Regions from separate parts of the Micromonospora sp. NBC_01392 genome, predicted to be linked through region 2. Evidence: riboswitches for the same ligand, from Rfam matches in the RefSeq annotation. Region 2 holds a riboswitch; the other holds the start of a gene.
The links. A riboswitch is a leader RNA that binds a small molecule or an ion and turns the genes downstream of it on or off. The one in region 2 is predicted to bind cyclic di-AMP.
Positions count from the first base shown of each region.

Region 1: it holds a riboswitch for cyclic di-AMP, as region 2 does, so the genes downstream of both, OG767_RS11620 (C39 family peptidase) here and OG767_RS04070 (coiled-coil domain-containing protein) in region 2, are expected to answer to the same signal.

Region 1 covers NZ_CP109549.1:2,531,000-2,538,528, forward strand. Annotated here, with positions in the region: gene OG767_RS11605 (acyltransferase family protein) at 1-493, shown strand, start outside; gene OG767_RS11610 (hypothetical protein) at 572-985, shown strand; gene OG767_RS11615 (hypothetical protein) at 1,133-1,897, shown strand; cyclic di-AMP (ydaO/yuaA leader) riboswitch at 2,211-2,350, shown strand; gene OG767_RS11620 (C39 family peptidase) at 2,551-3,411, shown strand; gene OG767_RS11625 (hypothetical protein) at 3,467-4,021, opposite strand; gene OG767_RS11630 (alpha/beta fold hydrolase) at 4,576-5,373, shown strand; gene OG767_RS11635 (CDP-glycerol glycerophosphotransferase family protein) at 5,370-7,043, opposite strand; gene OG767_RS11640 (D-ribitol-5-phosphate cytidylyltransferase) at 7,060-7,529, opposite strand, start outside.
Region 2 covers NZ_CP109549.1:852,080-859,608, forward strand. Annotated here, with positions in the region: gene OG767_RS04060 (helix-turn-helix domain-containing protein) at 1-156, opposite strand, end outside; gene OG767_RS04065 (carbonic anhydrase) at 327-980, shown strand; gene OG767_RS04070 (coiled-coil domain-containing protein) at 1,035-2,060, opposite strand; cyclic di-AMP (ydaO/yuaA leader) riboswitch at 2,064-2,195, opposite strand; gene OG767_RS04075 (YibE/F family protein) at 2,350-3,657, opposite strand; gene OG767_RS04080 (metal-sensitive transcriptional regulator) at 3,886-4,185, opposite strand; gene OG767_RS04085 (heavy-metal-associated domain-containing protein) at 4,271-4,477, shown strand; gene OG767_RS04090 (hypothetical protein) at 4,512-5,462, shown strand; gene OG767_RS04095 (heavy metal translocating P-type ATPase) at 5,479-7,529, shown strand, end outside.

The DNA.
Region 1 (7,529 bases), 1.7 Mb from region 2:
CACCTGGGTGGTCGCCGCGCTGTGGATCCGGGCCGAGTTCTGGGCGGCGCTGCTCGCCGTCGCGTACCTGCTGGTCATCACCGCGGCGGCGGATGCCGACGTGCGTGGCCGGCGGACCCCGTGGCGGTCCCGGCCGATGCTCTGGCTCGGTGAGGTCTCGTTCGCGTTCTACCTGGTCCACGTGCTGGTCATGGTGACCGTGCTGCGGCTCACCGGGGACTGGGGGACCGGGCTGCCCGGGTGGCGGGGCCCGCTCGCGGTGCTCGGCTTCCTGCTGCTCACCCTGGCGCTCGCCGCCGTGCTGCACCGCTGGGTGGAGGAGCCGATGATGCGCCGCCTCGGCCCGTCGCGCCGGGCCCGCGGCGGTCCGGCCGCCGCCGCGCCGGCACCGGGCGTGCCCGCACCGCGCGCGGCCGCCGACGACACCGGCGCGGCGTCCGCCGGGGAGCCGGACCCGTCGATCGAGTACGCCGGGCGGCGCCGGCCGGACTGAGCGGTCCACCCTGGTCAACGGCGTCGCGACACGCCGGGCGACGATGCGCCGTGCCCGGATCGGCGGTAATTTGTTCCCGTGGCTCCGATCGCGCTCACCTGTCCCGTGTGGTGGGTGGCGCGCTGGGTCGCACGGATGCTGGCCAGCCTGGCCGTGGTCGTCGCCTGTTCGCTGGGCGCCGCCACGCTGCCGACCGGCGGGTCCCCGATCGCACCCGCGGCGGCCGGCCCGGTCGCCGGGTTGCGGGCCGACGCCGCCGCCGAACGGCCGAACGGCAGTGTCACCGAGCGGCAGGGCGACACCGTCGTCGAGCGGCAGGGCGACACCGTCGTCGAGCGGCAGGGCGTCCCCGTCGTCGATCGGCAGCGGAGCCGCGTCGGCGTTCCCGAGCCGCAGCCGGTGGGCGATGTCCCGCCCCCGACCGGGCGGCACCCGTTCCCGGTCGGCCAGCCGCCGGCTCCGGCCGGTCCGCGGGCCCCGCCCGCCCGCTGACCCGCCACGGGCCCGGCCCGTGACCGCGCCCACCGAACCTCACCCCGCACCGCCTCGGCGGCCCGGCGGCGCCCGAACTCCGGCCGCGCCCCGCCCCGGACCGGCCGTGCGGAGTTACCCGCCACTGTCTCCCGTGAGGTGCCGACCATGTCGCAGACCGTTCTCCTCAATTTCCTCACCGCCGTCCCCGAGGCCGCCGCCATCTGGTCGGCGCTGACCGTGCTCGCCCTCGTCCTGCTCGCCGTGCTGGTCGCCCGACCGGAACGCGACGGCGCGGGTGAGCCGGCACCCGAACCGGTCGACGCGGAGGCGCTCCACCGCGCCGACCTGGCCCGCTACGCCGACGAGGTGGCGGTGGCCGCCGCCGGGGCCGCGCAGACCGCCCGTCGCCGTCGCGAGCAGTGGTTGGCCGCCCAGAGCGAGGCCGACCGGGCCTGGACGGCCTACGACGAGGCGGACGCCGCCGCCCGCCGCCTGGCCGGCGCCGGCGCGCTGCCCACCCCGCACACACCCCACACCCCCGCCGAGTACGCGGCGCGCGAACGCTGGCTGCACCACGCCGCCATGACGGCGCACTGGCGGGGGGAGCTGACCGCCCGCCAGCTCGCCGACGTGCTGGCCCACCGCAACGGGTGGGACCCGCGCCGGCACCCGGCCGAGCAGGAGATCGTGCTGGCCCGGACCGTCCGCGACGGGCGGCGGGCCGGCTGGGAGACGGCCGCCGAGCGGGAACGCCTGGCGTGGCGGGACGCCGAACTGGCCGCCGAGGCGGCCCGGACGCTCGCCGTCGAGGCGTACGCGGCGGCCACGGCGCTGCGGCCGGTGCCCACGTCCCGCGTCTCGACGGCGAGCCGCGTCCCGGTCCCGTCGGCGGTGCGGGGGGCCCGGTGGCGTCCGGCCCGCGTCGGCTGAGCGGCCCCGGGAAGCACGTCGACCGAATCGTTACCCGAAACCGGTGAGGCCGGTCACCGGTACCGACCGCCGGCGACCGGCCGGATCGATGGCCCCTGCTGCGCCCGCTGCCCGATTCTCCGTCGGCCGGATGTCCGCTTCCTGCCGCACGGCGCCGACGTGGCCGCTTGTCCCATTGAGGGAGGTCGGTGACCGGCTGTTCCGAATCCGTAGTCGTCGAGGACGTTTAAGCAGCTGAGAGCGCTTGGCAGGGCGTGTACCCGCCGGTAGTGTCGGCGCGTCCGGTGCGGTTCCCGATCGCAGATGGCGACGCCGCGCCGACCCGCCTAATCGTGCATACGAACCGGGGACCCAACGCAACACCGGGGTGAATCCGCGAGCCCACGGCCGCGGTAGGGCGTACTTCCCGCCCGAATCCGTCAGCTAACCCGGTCGGCGGCCACGGAAGGAGTTCCATTCCCGTGCCCACCACCCCCCGAACGTCTCCCCGCCTCCACGGCCCCGGGGTGCCGGCGCTCGCCTGACGCGACGCGCTTCCGACCCCGTCCCGCCCGGCATCCGGGCGACTTCCCGCGGCCGCCCCGCCCGCCAGCGCGTGTGAGTTCCTCCACGCGCGGGGTTGACGCGTGCCGCCCACCCCGTGGAGGAAACCCGTGAAGTACCACCTGAAGCGCCACCTGCGTCGCCTCGCGACCGAGCGTCCGTACCAGATCATCGCCGGTTCGGCGGCGGCCCTCGTGCTGGCCGGCGGCACCGGCGCCGCGCTGACCGCCACCGACGACGCGCCGACCCGGCAGGAGAACACCGCCGCGGTGGCGGAACTCGGCTCCCGCCTCGGCGACACCGCCAGCCGCAGCGAGGCGCGCCTCGCCGTCCCGTCGCCGAGCGCCTCGCCGAGCGCGTCGTCCAGCGCGTCGCCCCGCCGCTCGCCCAGCGCCTCGCCCACGGCCTCGCCGTCGGCGAAGGTCGCCGACCCGGACACCACCCGCAAGGCCACGCCGAAGCCGCCGTCGAGCAAGGTGCTCGACTACGACTACCAGGCGCAGACCACCTACTACTACTGCGGCCCGGCCGCGGTGCGGAACGCGCTCAGCGCCGCCGGCATCGAGCGCAGCCAGGACACACTCGCCGTCGCGCTCGGTACCACCGAGATGGGCACCAACTCGGCCGAGGACACCACCCGGGTGCTCAACCAGCAGGTCAAGGGCGACCCGTACCGGACCCGCATGATCCCCGGCACGGCCACCAAGGCGCAGATCGACCGGCTCCAGGCCGACGTGGTCAACGCGGTCCGCAACGGCCGGGCGGTGGTCTCGAACATCGTCGGGGACGCCACCGACACCAACGGCGGCTGGCACTCGTTCCCGGGCGGCCACTACATCGCCGTGGTCGGCTACCAGAACGACGGTCGAACCGTACGGATCGCCGACTCGGCCGACCCGTCGCTGCCGTCGTACTGGATCAGCACCATCGACCTGGCGAACTGGATGGCCACTCGCGGCTACTCCGCCTGAGGAGTACGCGTCGAAGGCCGGCACCCCTGTCCGGGGTGCCGGCCTTCTGCATGTCTTAGCTGTTCCAGTGCTGGTTGACGAGGTCGGTGGCCTGCTTCTCCCACTGGGCGTACGCATCCGGGTAGGCCGACACCTGCACGGTCTGGGCGGCCTTGGTCAGCGGCATGTCCTGCCAGCCGTCGACCTGCTTCAGGCCCTTCAGGAACGCCAGGGTCGAGTATTCCGGGTCGGTGATCTGCTCGGGGGTGCCCCAACCCGAGGAGGGGCGCTGCTGGAACAGACCCAGCGAGTCGTGGTCGTTGCGGTCGCCGAGGTGGCCCAGGTTCTCCAGCTTCGACTCCTGCAACGCCGTGGCGATCGAGACCACCGCGGCCCGCTCGGGCAGCCCGGCCTTCTTCGTCGCGGCGATGATCGCCTTGACGTTGGCGGTCTGCTCGTCGTTCAGGTTGATCGTGGACTGCTCACCCTGCACACTCGCCACCGCAACCGGCTTGCTGGCGGTGGCGGCGTGCGCGGACTCGACGTGACCGGCGATCGGACCGGCGAACACACCACCGGTGAAGGCCAGACCAGCAATACCCAGAACGCTCTTACGCAGCATCGTGTTCATGAGGGGGGCTCCATTCGGGGGTCAACGCACCGGGGGTGCGGGCACCGTCAGGCGCTCAAGAAGAATGGCTGCTCGCGGGGCGGGGGGCCTCGTCGCGGCGCCGGGAGTGTGTGTAACGACCGGGGTCCCACCGTCATTCCCAGAGGGCGGGCGGGCGCTTGCCTTCCTCGGCCGTGCACCCGTCTACAACGCCGCGACCCCGTCGACGATTCCGCCGCCAGCATGCCGCCCATCACCGCCGAACCGGACAACCCACCCAGTGAGGCACTGGAACGCTGTGCATGTCGGTGCGGACAGTCAGTGCTCCAGAGCCTGCGAACTTGATGGCGTGGACGGGTCAGGACGGCGACCCGTCCACGCCATCAAGTTTGTAGCGCTGCGAGCGCAAGCAACGTCCGGCATGCCCGACGCGTCGACACCGCCCGCGCCCAGGTTCTGGACGACGCGGTGGTGTCTCCGATGTCCGAGGGCAATCACCGCGTTCCATTCGCCCGGGCGGTGCCGGCCGTGCGTGGTCTCGCGCGGGGTGTCCGTGCGGTGGCAGACTGCGGCGTATGGGCGATACGACGGGGACCCGCCACCTGGTGCTCCTGCACGGTATGGGCGCCACCGGCGAGGTGTGGTTGCCCTGGGCGCCGCTGCTGGAGCGTCGCTGGCAGGGGCGTTGGCTCGCCCCCGACCTGGCCGGCCACGGCTGGTCACCGCCGTTGCCGGGGTCCGGGTACTCGTTCGCGGCCCTGGCGCAGCGCGTGGCGGACGGGCTCGACGCGCTCCGGCTCGGCCCGCACGACCGGCTGGTGCTGCTCGGGCACTCGCTCGGTGGCGTGGTGGCGCTGTCGCTCGCCGCACGGCAGCGGGGCCTGCCGGTCGACGCGGTGGTCGGGCTGGGCATCAAGGTGGTCTGGTCACCGGCCGAACTGGCCAAGGCGGACGAGTTGGCAGCCCGGCCGGTGACCTGGTTCGCGACCCGGGACGAGGCGGCCCGCCGCTACCTGCGGGTCTCCGGGCTGGCCGGCCTGTTCGCCCCCGGCCACCCGGTGGTCGACGCGGGGCTGCGGCGGGAGGACGGCCGGGGGCACCGGAGCCACCCCGGCGGCGACGAGCGGGGCGGTGGACGGTGGCGGCTGGCCATGGATCCGGCCGCGTTCGCGGTGGGTGAGCCCGACATGCCCGCCCTGCTGGCCGCCGCCGACGCGCCGGTGCTGCTGGCGCGCGGCGAGACGGATCCGATGGTGACGGACGCGCAGCTCACGGCGTGCGGCGTGCCGGTGACCACCCTGCCCGGGTTGGGCCACCACGCCCACGTCGAGGACCCGGCTGCGGTGCTCGCCCTGCTCGACCCCTATCTCTAGGCCGGACGCGGCGCCGGGACGGACCAGTCCGGTTCCAGCTCGCGGCGGGCGGCGGTGAGGAACGCCTCGGCGTAGCCGTCGGCGGGGAAGTCGCCCAGGTAGCGGGTCCGGGCCGTCCAGCGCTCGGGGGCCTTCGGGTCGGTGTCGAGCAGCGCGGTGAGCACGTCGTCCACGTTGGACATGTCGCGGCGCAGCACGTAGCCGGAGGCCGCGAGCGGGAACCGCTCGACGAAGTGCGCGCCGTCGGCGCCGGTGTCGGTGACCGCGTACGGCTTGCCGGAGTAGAGCCAGTCGGAGATGACCCCGGAGACGTCGGAGACCAGCGCGTCGGCGCGGTTGACGCACTCGGTGAGCGTCAGCTCCCGGGCCGCCGCCGCGCCCCACAGGTGCGGCCGGCCGGTCTTCGCCTTGTCGGCGGCGAGCAGTTCGGTGAGCCGGGCGAGCTGTCGCGCCGAGGCCGGGTTCCGGTCGGTGTACGGGTGGGCGCGCAGGATCACCGCCGCGCCGCGGTCGATCAGTCGGCGGATCAGCGTCTCGGCCACCGGCAGTGAACAGTAGTTGGCGTCGGCGTGGTGCCCGGTCCAGGTCGGGGTGTAGAGCACGGTCGGGTGCGCCGACGCCGGCCCCGGCTCCCGGCGTACCTCGATGGCCTCGACCTGGGGGCGGCCGACCACGACGAACTTCTCGGCGGGGATCTCCACGCCGGCGCGGGCGTACCTGTCGATCGCGGCCTGGCCGGCCACGAAGATCTTGTCGAAGATCGCCGACACCGGGTTGGCGCTGGGCGCCTTGTCGCTGTCGCCGTGGTGCAACTGCACGTGGGTGAGCTGGTGGAACCGGATCACGTGGGCGTTCTTCGCGCCGTGGTTGACGTAGAACGCTGCCCGCAGGCTGGGCACCAGTGCCTCGTCGAGCGCCTTCAGGGTGGGGCAGAGGACCACCGGCGCGCGGGTGGCGGCGGCCACGGTGGACAGGAACTCCGGCTCGCGCACCACCACCAGGAACGGCCGGCCGATCCGCTCCAGGTAGGGCAGCCACATGGTGACCTGGTACTCCGACCCGGGCGGGGCGGAGAAGTGCAGCACGAACTCCGGCTGCTGCCGACGCAACGCCCGGCCGACCGGACCGCCCCCGGCCGGCGGCCGGAACCGGCGCCGGGCGAGGTCGAACGCGATCGCGGCGCAGCCGGCGCCGACCAGCAGCGTGGCGGCCAGCGGCAGCCAGGCCGGCAGCGGCCACGCGGCGGCGAGCGCCACCAGGGCGAGCAGCACCAGCAGGGCGTCGCCGAGCCGGGCGGCGACCAGCGGCGTCCAGGAGCGGACCGGCAGGTTCGCCGCCCGGATCTCCAGCGCGCCGGCCTGCCGCAGCGGGCCGACCAGCAGCACCAGGCCGAGCAGGACCAGCGCGGTGGCGGCCAGCGCCGGATCGAACCCGTCGTCGGCGCGGCGGGCGTAGCCGACCAGGATCCCGGCGGCCACCAGCACCGTCTCGACGAGCCCGTCGGCGCTGGGCCGGACCCGGCGCTCCCAGGCGGCGGCGGCCAGCGCGGCGACCGCCAGCGCCAGGCCGGCGCCGGTGGCGCCGGTGAGCGCCACGACGAGGAACGCCAGCACCGCCAGCCCGCTGGTCAGTACCCGGGCGAGCAGCTTCCGGACCAGGTCACCACGCATCTGCACGTCCCTCGGGTCAGGCGCGGGTGGACAGTTCGGACCGCTGCGCGCCGGGCTGCGCCGGCACGTCGGCCACCGGCTCGCCGGGTGCCCGGCGGACGTCGACCACCTGCCCGGTCAGTTCGGAGATCAGCACGTCCAGGGAGGCCTGGGCGACCGCCTCGGAGGCGAGCAGCGTGTGCTCCGGCTCCTCGCCGAACGCCTTGGTCCGCATCGGGGTGGCGGTGCGTTCCGGGTTGACGCAGTTGACCCGTACGCCGAACTCCGCCCACTCGTCGGCGAGCGCCTGGGTGAGGTTGACAAGCGCGGCCTTGGTGGCCGAGTAGAGCGCGTACCGGGCCCGGCCCCGGGTGTAGGAGCTGGACGTGTAGAGCAGAAGCTGCCCCTTGGTCTGCTGGAGGTACGGCAGCGACTGGCGGGCGATGGTGACCGGGCCGACGAAGTTGACGTGCAGGAGCCGGTCCATCGTCTCGTCGTCCATCTCGG
Region 2 (7,529 bases):
GGCCGCCCGCTCGGTGACGCCCACCTCGTCCGCCACGTCCCGCAGCCGCGCGGTGGGGTTGCGCGCGATGGCCAGCAGCACGTGCCCGTGGTTGGTGAGGAAGGTCCAGTGCCGGCGGCTCCCGTCCTCGCCTGGTGTGGTCGCCATGGTGGTCATCGTATGGCGTTGCGGGCGGTTGCCCCGACCCGGAGCAGGTCGAGTCATAACGCATGAAATGCGTATCACGAAATCTTGACGTGCCATCGGTCTCGTGTGACGGTGGGTCGCGAGGCCGACACCGCCGACCGCCGGCCCGGTCGTTCCGCCCGAGGACGAGGTGAGCAGCGATGATCCCGAGCACTCCCGACGAGGCACTCGCCGAACTGCGGGCCGGTAACCACCGGTTCGTCACCGGCGTGCCGCAGCATCCGAACCAGGACGCCGGGCACCGGGCCGCGGTCGCCGAGGGCCAGCACCCGTTCGCGGTGATCGTCGGCTGCTCCGACTCCCGGCTCGCCGCCGAGATCATCTTCGACCGCGGTCTCGGCGACCTCTTCGTGGTGCGTACCGCCGGGCACACCGCCGGCCCCGAGGTGCTCGGCAGCGTCGAGTACGCGGTGACCGTGCTCGGCACGCCGCTCGTGGTGGTGCTCGGCCACGACTCGTGCGGCGCGGTCCAGGCGGCCCGCGAGGCGGTCCGCACCGGCTCCGCGCCGGCCGGGCACCTGGGCGCGGTGGTGGACGCCGTGTCGCCCAGCCTGCTCCGGGCCGCCCGGCAGGAGGTCACCGACCTCGACGGCATCATCGACATCCACATCGCGCAGACCGTGGAGACGCTGCTGGCCCGCTCGACGGTGCTCGCCGAGCGGGTGGCCGCCGGAGCGTGCGCGGTGGCCGGCATGTCGTACCGGCTCAGCGGCGGCGAGGTGCGGACGGTGGCGCAGTCCTCGGCCCCGGTGCCCGCGCCGGCCGCACCGGCGGACCCGGCGCTCGCCGGCTGACCACCCCCGGACACAGAAGGGGCCGCCTCCGGGCGGCCCCTTCCCGCGTACGCGTCAGAGCAGTGACATGTGAACGTGGTCGGTGTGGTTCGACGGCCCGCTGTAGGAACTCCAGCCGGTCGCCGGGAACCAGATCTGCCGGTTCCAGATCACGTAGTAGATGCCCAACCGGTCGGCGTTACGGATGAGGAAGGCGGCCACCTCGTTGCCGTACCGGCGGGTGTCGTTGTTGTGCCACGGCGAGAAGCCGCTGTTCTGCAACGACCAGTCGCACGCCTTGCCCTTGGGGTGCTCCCACGGCCCGCCGGGGCGGTAGCAGCCCACGAAGCGGTTGAAGCCGGCGCGCTTGACCTCCTTGTACGCGTGCAGCGTGCGCGGCGTGACGCAGCCGGAGGTGGTCGGGTCGTTCTCGCTGCACGACTCGGACCTCCACCCGCCGTCGGCGGTGCGGCCGGGGCCGATCTTGGCAACCGGCGAGGTGGCCGAGACCAGGCCACCGGTGAAGTCCAGCCCGCCGACCAGCTTCAGCGCCTTCTGCGCCTCGACCTTCTCGCGGGCCATCGCGTTCGTCTGCTTCTCCTGCTCGCGCACCTCGGCGTCGAGCGCGATCTTGGCCTGCTCGGCGCGCGTCTTCACCGCGTTGATGGCGGCGAGCCGCTGCCCGTTGAACAGGTTGAGTTCGTCCAGGGCGCTGGCCCGGCGGACGAACGAGTCGGGCGAGTCGCTCTCCAGCAGCATCGCCATCGCACCGACCCGACCGGTGCGGTAGGACTGCGCGGCGATCTCGGTGACCTGCGGGCTGAGCGCGTCGAGTTCGTTCTGCGCCGCCTTCACCTCGAGCGCGAGCTTGAGCTGCCGTTTGCGCGACGTGTCCAGCTTGGACTTGGCCTGGAGGTAGGCCCGGTTGGCGGCGGTGACGGCCTCGCTGATCAGCGGTGGGTCGTCGTCCTCCGAGTGCCCCGAGGGGTTGGGGGCGGCGGTGTGCGGGGCCGCCGACGCCGGGGTTGGCCCGACCAGCACGGCGAGCGCGGCGAGCACGGCCACCACGGGTGTCAAGCAGCGGCGCAGGGGTGCCGTCACAGTGTTCCCTTCCGTCGGCCGCCGACCGGGTTAGCTGACGGGTTCGGGACGGAAGCGGCCCCTACCGCTGACGCGGATTCACCCCATGTACCTGGTTCCCCGGCTCGCCCGGAGGCGATTGGGCGGCGGCACCGCAGGCGCCGGTGCGCGCCTTCGGCGGTGACCGGCAGCGAGGTTACCCGAGATGCCGACCGAGGATCTACGCCCGGAAGCCGACCAATCGCGAGAATTCGACATTGCCCAGCGTGACCAGCATCGCGTTTCCCGCGCGCCGTCACGCTGCGGAGTGTCACCATGCGACATCCGTACTTCCCCGGCGGCCGGGCCACCGTTCGGCCGGCGTCCCGCCGAGCGCCTCCAGCGCCTCGCCGCGGGCCGCCGGGGGCCGGTCCGGCGGTGGCGGCGACGCCCCGGCCGCCGGCCCGCGCCGTCCGGCGGTGGCCACGACCGCGGCCAGCGCGGTGGTGAGCGGTACGGCGGCGATCAGACCGAGCGTCGCCACCGCGCTGCGGACGATCTCCTGGGCCAGGAACTCGCTGGTGAGGATCTCGCTCACCGGGCGGGAGTCGGCCACCAGCAGGAGCAGCAGCGGCAGCGAGGCGCCCGCGTACGCCAGCACGATGGTGTTGACAGTGGACGCGATGTGCGCCCGGCCCACCCGGGTGGCCGCCCGGTAGAGCTGCCGCCGGGACAGGTCGGGGTTGGCGTGCGCCAGCTCGGTGACGGTGGCCGCCTGGGTGACCGTGACGTCGTCCAGCACGCCCAACGAGCCGATGATGATGCCGGCCAGCAGCAGCCCGTGCAGGTCCACGCCGCCCTGGAACATGGAGAGCGTGGTGGCGTCCTCGCTGCCGAAGCCGGTCAGGTGGGTGGCGGCGGTGGCGAGCGTGCCCAGCACGCCGGTGACCACCAGGCTGCCGAGCGTGCCGAGCACCGCGACCGACGTCTGCGCAGTGATCCCGTGGGTCAGGTAGAGCACCACGAACATGATCAGCGCGGCGCCGACGATCGCCACCGGCAGCGGGGACCGGCCGGCGCCGATGCCGGGCAGCACGAAACCGAGCAGGATGGCGAAGCTCGCCACCAGCCCGCCCAACGCGGCCAGCCCACGCCAGCGCCCGAACGCCACGATCGCGGCGGCGAAGAGCGCCACCAGCCAGATCAACGGCGTGGCGCGCTGGTGCTCGGCGATGTTGTACGCCTTCACCGACGGGTCGGCCGGGTCGGTCAGCTCGACCAGGATCACCTCGTCGCCGACCTCGACGCGTGGTGCGCCGGGCCCGTCCGGGATCGGCATCTCGACCTGCCGGCCGGCGTCCGGGCCCTGCTCCGCGGCGACCGTCACGGTGCCGCACCGGCCGCCGCCGCCCTCGGGGGCCTCCGGCGTGGGCGGGCAGGGCTCGGTCACCACCCGGGTCACCGTGCCGTGGTGGCGTGGCACGTTCTCGGCTTCGGCCCGCTCCGGGCCGCCGCCCCGGGGCCAGAGCACCAGCGCCGCGAGCACGGTGAGCACGAAGAGCGGCACCACGGTCGCGAGCAGGAGCCGGCGTACGCCCGGCGGCGCGGCGGGGGCGGGACGGGTGTGGTCGGCGCCCACGGTGGCTCTCCCTACGAATCGCGGCGCACCGGTTCACCGGCCCGGTCGTCCACCGGCCCGGCGCGGACGCGTCCTGCCCACGCCCGGGGTCGCCGCCCGGGTCATGGTAGCCACCCCACCTGCGCGATCTTGGAGTTGTGGCCCTGGCAAACGGCGCGAACAGGGCGTTTCGAGGGCCGCAACTGCAAGATCGGCGGGGTGGGGTGGGGTGGGGTGGGGTGGGGTGGGTCAGCCGCGTTTCATGAGGCGGCCCACGGCGGCCATCATTTCGGTTGCCATCTCGTCGGCTCGGCCCTCGGCGGCGCCCTCGTGCATGCAGTGCCGGGCGTGGCCGTCGAGCAGGCCCAGTGCGACCTTGTCCAGCGCGGCCTGGATGGCGGAGATCTGGGTCAGCACGTCGATGCAGTAACGGTCGTCCTCGACCATCTTCTCGATGCCCCGGACCTGCCCCTCGATGCGGCGGAGCCGCGCGAGCAGTTGGTCCTTGCTGGCGGTGTAGCCCCGGACCGGGGTGGACGGCGTGGTCATGCGTCGAGGATACCGTACCCCTCGGGGGTATGATACCGTTCGACTCGTACCCCCAGGGGGTATGGGTATCAGATCGGAGGGCGAGATGGACACCACCTACCAGGTGCGGGGCATGACCTGCGGGCACTGCGTCACCGCGGTCAGCACCGAGCTGAGCGCGCTGCCGGGCGTCACCGACGTCCAGGTCGACCTGGCCACCGGCCGGGTCACCGTCACCAGCCAGGAAACACTGGACGCGGACGCCGTGCGCGCCGCCGTCGACGAGGCCGGCTACGACCTCGCCGGGGCGTGACGGGTCCGCGGACCCGCAGAACCGAGGAGGCACCATGAACACGGCGACGAAGCTGAGTGGCTTCGCGCTCGGCCTCGCGGCGGTGTTCGCCGGGGCGTACGGGATCGGTCACGTGGCCGGTCCCGTCGCCCCGGCCGCCGAGACCCGACACGACACCACCGACACCGACCACGGAGCCGCCGGCCACGGCGACGAGAGCGCCGGCGACGCGCACCTGCCCGGCGGCCTGCTGGTCTCCGAGCGGGGCTACACGCTCCAGCCGGTGACCGCCCCGGCCGGCGAGTTCGCGTTCCGGATCACCGGCCCGGACGGCGCACCGGTCACCCGCTACGACGTGGCGCACGACAAGCGCATGCACCTGATCGTCGCCCGCCGCGACCTGTCCGGCTTCCGGCACGTGCACCCGGAGCTGGCCGCCGACGGCACCTGGCGGGTCGCCTCGCCGCTCGCCGGGCCCGGCGTCTGGCGGGCGTTCGCCGACTTCACGCCGACCGGCGGCGAGCCGCTGACGCTCGGCGTCGACGTCACCGTCCCCGGCCCGCTGGCCGCCCGGCCGCTGCCGGCGCCGGCCACCACCGCCACGGTCGACGGCTACACGGTCACGCTCACCGGCACGCCGGAGCCCGGCCGCACCAGCCGGCTCACGCTCACCGTCAGCCGTGCCGGTCGCCCGGTCACCGACCTCCAGCCCTACCTCGGCGCGTACGGGCACCTGGTGGCGCTGCGCCAGGGCGACCTGGCCTACCTGCACGTGCACCCGGAAGGCACGCCCGACGACGGGCGCACGCCCGCCGGGCCGGCGGTCACGTTCGCGGCCGAGGTGCCGTCCGCCGGGGCGTACCGTCTCTACCTGGACTTCCGCCACGGCGACGCGGTGCACACCGCCGAGTTCACCGTCCTGGCCGGCGCTCAGCCCGCGCCGGCACCCACCACCGCACCGACCCCGGACGCCGGACACGGCACGCCGGGGCACGGGCACAGTTGACCGGGGAGGTGTCGCGATGACCACCACGGGAAAGACGCTGCCGACCGCGCCGAACCTGATCGAACTCGCGATCGGCGGCATGACCTGCGCGTCCTGCGCCGCCCGGATCGAGAAGAAGCTCAACCGGATGGACGGCGTCGAGGCCACGGTGAACTACGCCACCGAGAAGGCCACCGTCCGGTACGCCGACGACATCGCGCCGGCCGACCTGATCGCCACCGTGGAGAAGACCGGCTACACGGCCGAGGTGCCGCCGCCGCCCGCCCGCGCCGGGGAGGTCACGGCCGCCGAGCCGGTCGACGAGCTGCGGATGGCGCGTACCCGGCTGTGGGTGTCCGCCGTGCTGACGCTGCCGGTGATCGTGCTGGCGATGGTGCCGGCCTGGCAGTTCGACTACTGGCAGTGGGCCTCGCTCACGCTGGCCGCGCCGGTGGTGGTCTGGGGCGGGCTGCCGTTCCACCGGGCCGCGCTGGTCAACCTGCGGCACGGCGCGGCGACCATGGACACACTGGTCTCGCTCGGCACGCTGGCCGCGTTCGGCTGGTCGCTCTGGGCGCTCTTCCTCGGCGACGCCGGGATGCCCGGGATGACGCACCCGTTCCGGTTCGACATCACCCGCGGCGACGGCGCCGGCAACATCTACCTGGAGGCCGCCGCCGGGGTGACCGTCTTCATCCTGGCCGGGCGCTACTTCGAGGCCCGCGCCAAGCGCACCGCCGGCTCCGCGCTGCGGGCCCTGCTGGAGCTGGGCGCGAAGGACGTGGCCGTGCTGCGCGGCGGGCAGGAGGTCCGGATCCCGGTCGACCAGCTCGCGGTCGCCGACCGGTTCGTGGTCCGGCCCGGCGAGAAGATCGCCACCGACGGCGTGGTCGAGGAGGGCACCTCGGCGGTCGACGCCAGCATGCTCACCGGCGAGTCGGTGCCGGTCGAGGTCGGGCCGGGCGACGCCGTGGTGGGCGCCACCGTCAACGCCGGCGGCCGGCTGGTGGTCCGGGCCACCCGGATCGGCGGCGACACCCAACTCGCCCAGATGGCCCGGCTGGTGGAACAGGCGCAGACCGGCAAGGCGGCGGTGCAGCGCCTCGCCGACCGGATCTCCGGCGTGTTCGTGCCGATCGTGATCGCCCTGGCCGCCGGCACGCTGGGCTGGTGGCTCGGCACCGGCGCTGGGCCCACCGCCGCGTTCACCGCCGCCGTGGCCGTGCTGATCATCGCGTGCCCCTGCGCGCTCGGCCTGGCCACCCCGACCGCGCTGCTGGTCGGCACCGGGCGCGGCGCGCAGCTCGGCGTGCTGATCAAGGGACCGGAGGTGCTGGAGTCCACCCGCCGGGTGGACACCGTGGTGCTGGACAAGACCGGCACCGTCACCACCGGCCGGATGACGCTGGCCGAGGTGCTGCCCGCCGACGGCGAGGACGCCGGCGAGCTGCTCCGGCTGGCCGGCGCGCTGGAGGCGGCCTCCGAGCACCCGATCGCGCGGGCGGTCGCCGAGGGCGCGGCCGAGGCCGGTCCGACGCCCGCCGTCGTCGATTTCGCGAACGCCGAAGGGCTCGGCGTGACCGGCACGGTCGACGGCCGGAGCGTGGTGGTCGGGCGGCTCCGACTGCTGCGGGAGCGCGGTCTCGACGTACCCGAGGAGGTCGTGCGCGCCGCGACCGGCGCGGAGGCCGCCGGCCGCACGGCGGTCCTGGCCGGCTGGGACGGGCGGGCCCGGGGCGTGCTCGCGGTGGCCGACGCGGTGAAGCCGACCAGCCGGGCGGCGGTCGACCGGCTGCGCGGCCTGGGGCTCACCCCGGTGCTGCTCACCGGCGACAACGCCACCGTGGCCGGAGCGGTGGCCGCCGAGGTGGGCATCGACGAGGTGATCGCGGAGGTGCTGCCCGCCGACAAGGTGGCCGTGGTCGAGCGGCTCCAGGGCGAGGGCCGGGTGGTGGCCATGGTCGGGGACGGGGTCAACGACGCCGCCGCGCTGGCCCGCGCCGACCTCGGGCTGGCCATGGGCACCGGCACCGACGTGGCCATCGAGGCCGCCGACCTGACGCTGGTGCGGGGCGACCTGCTGGCCGC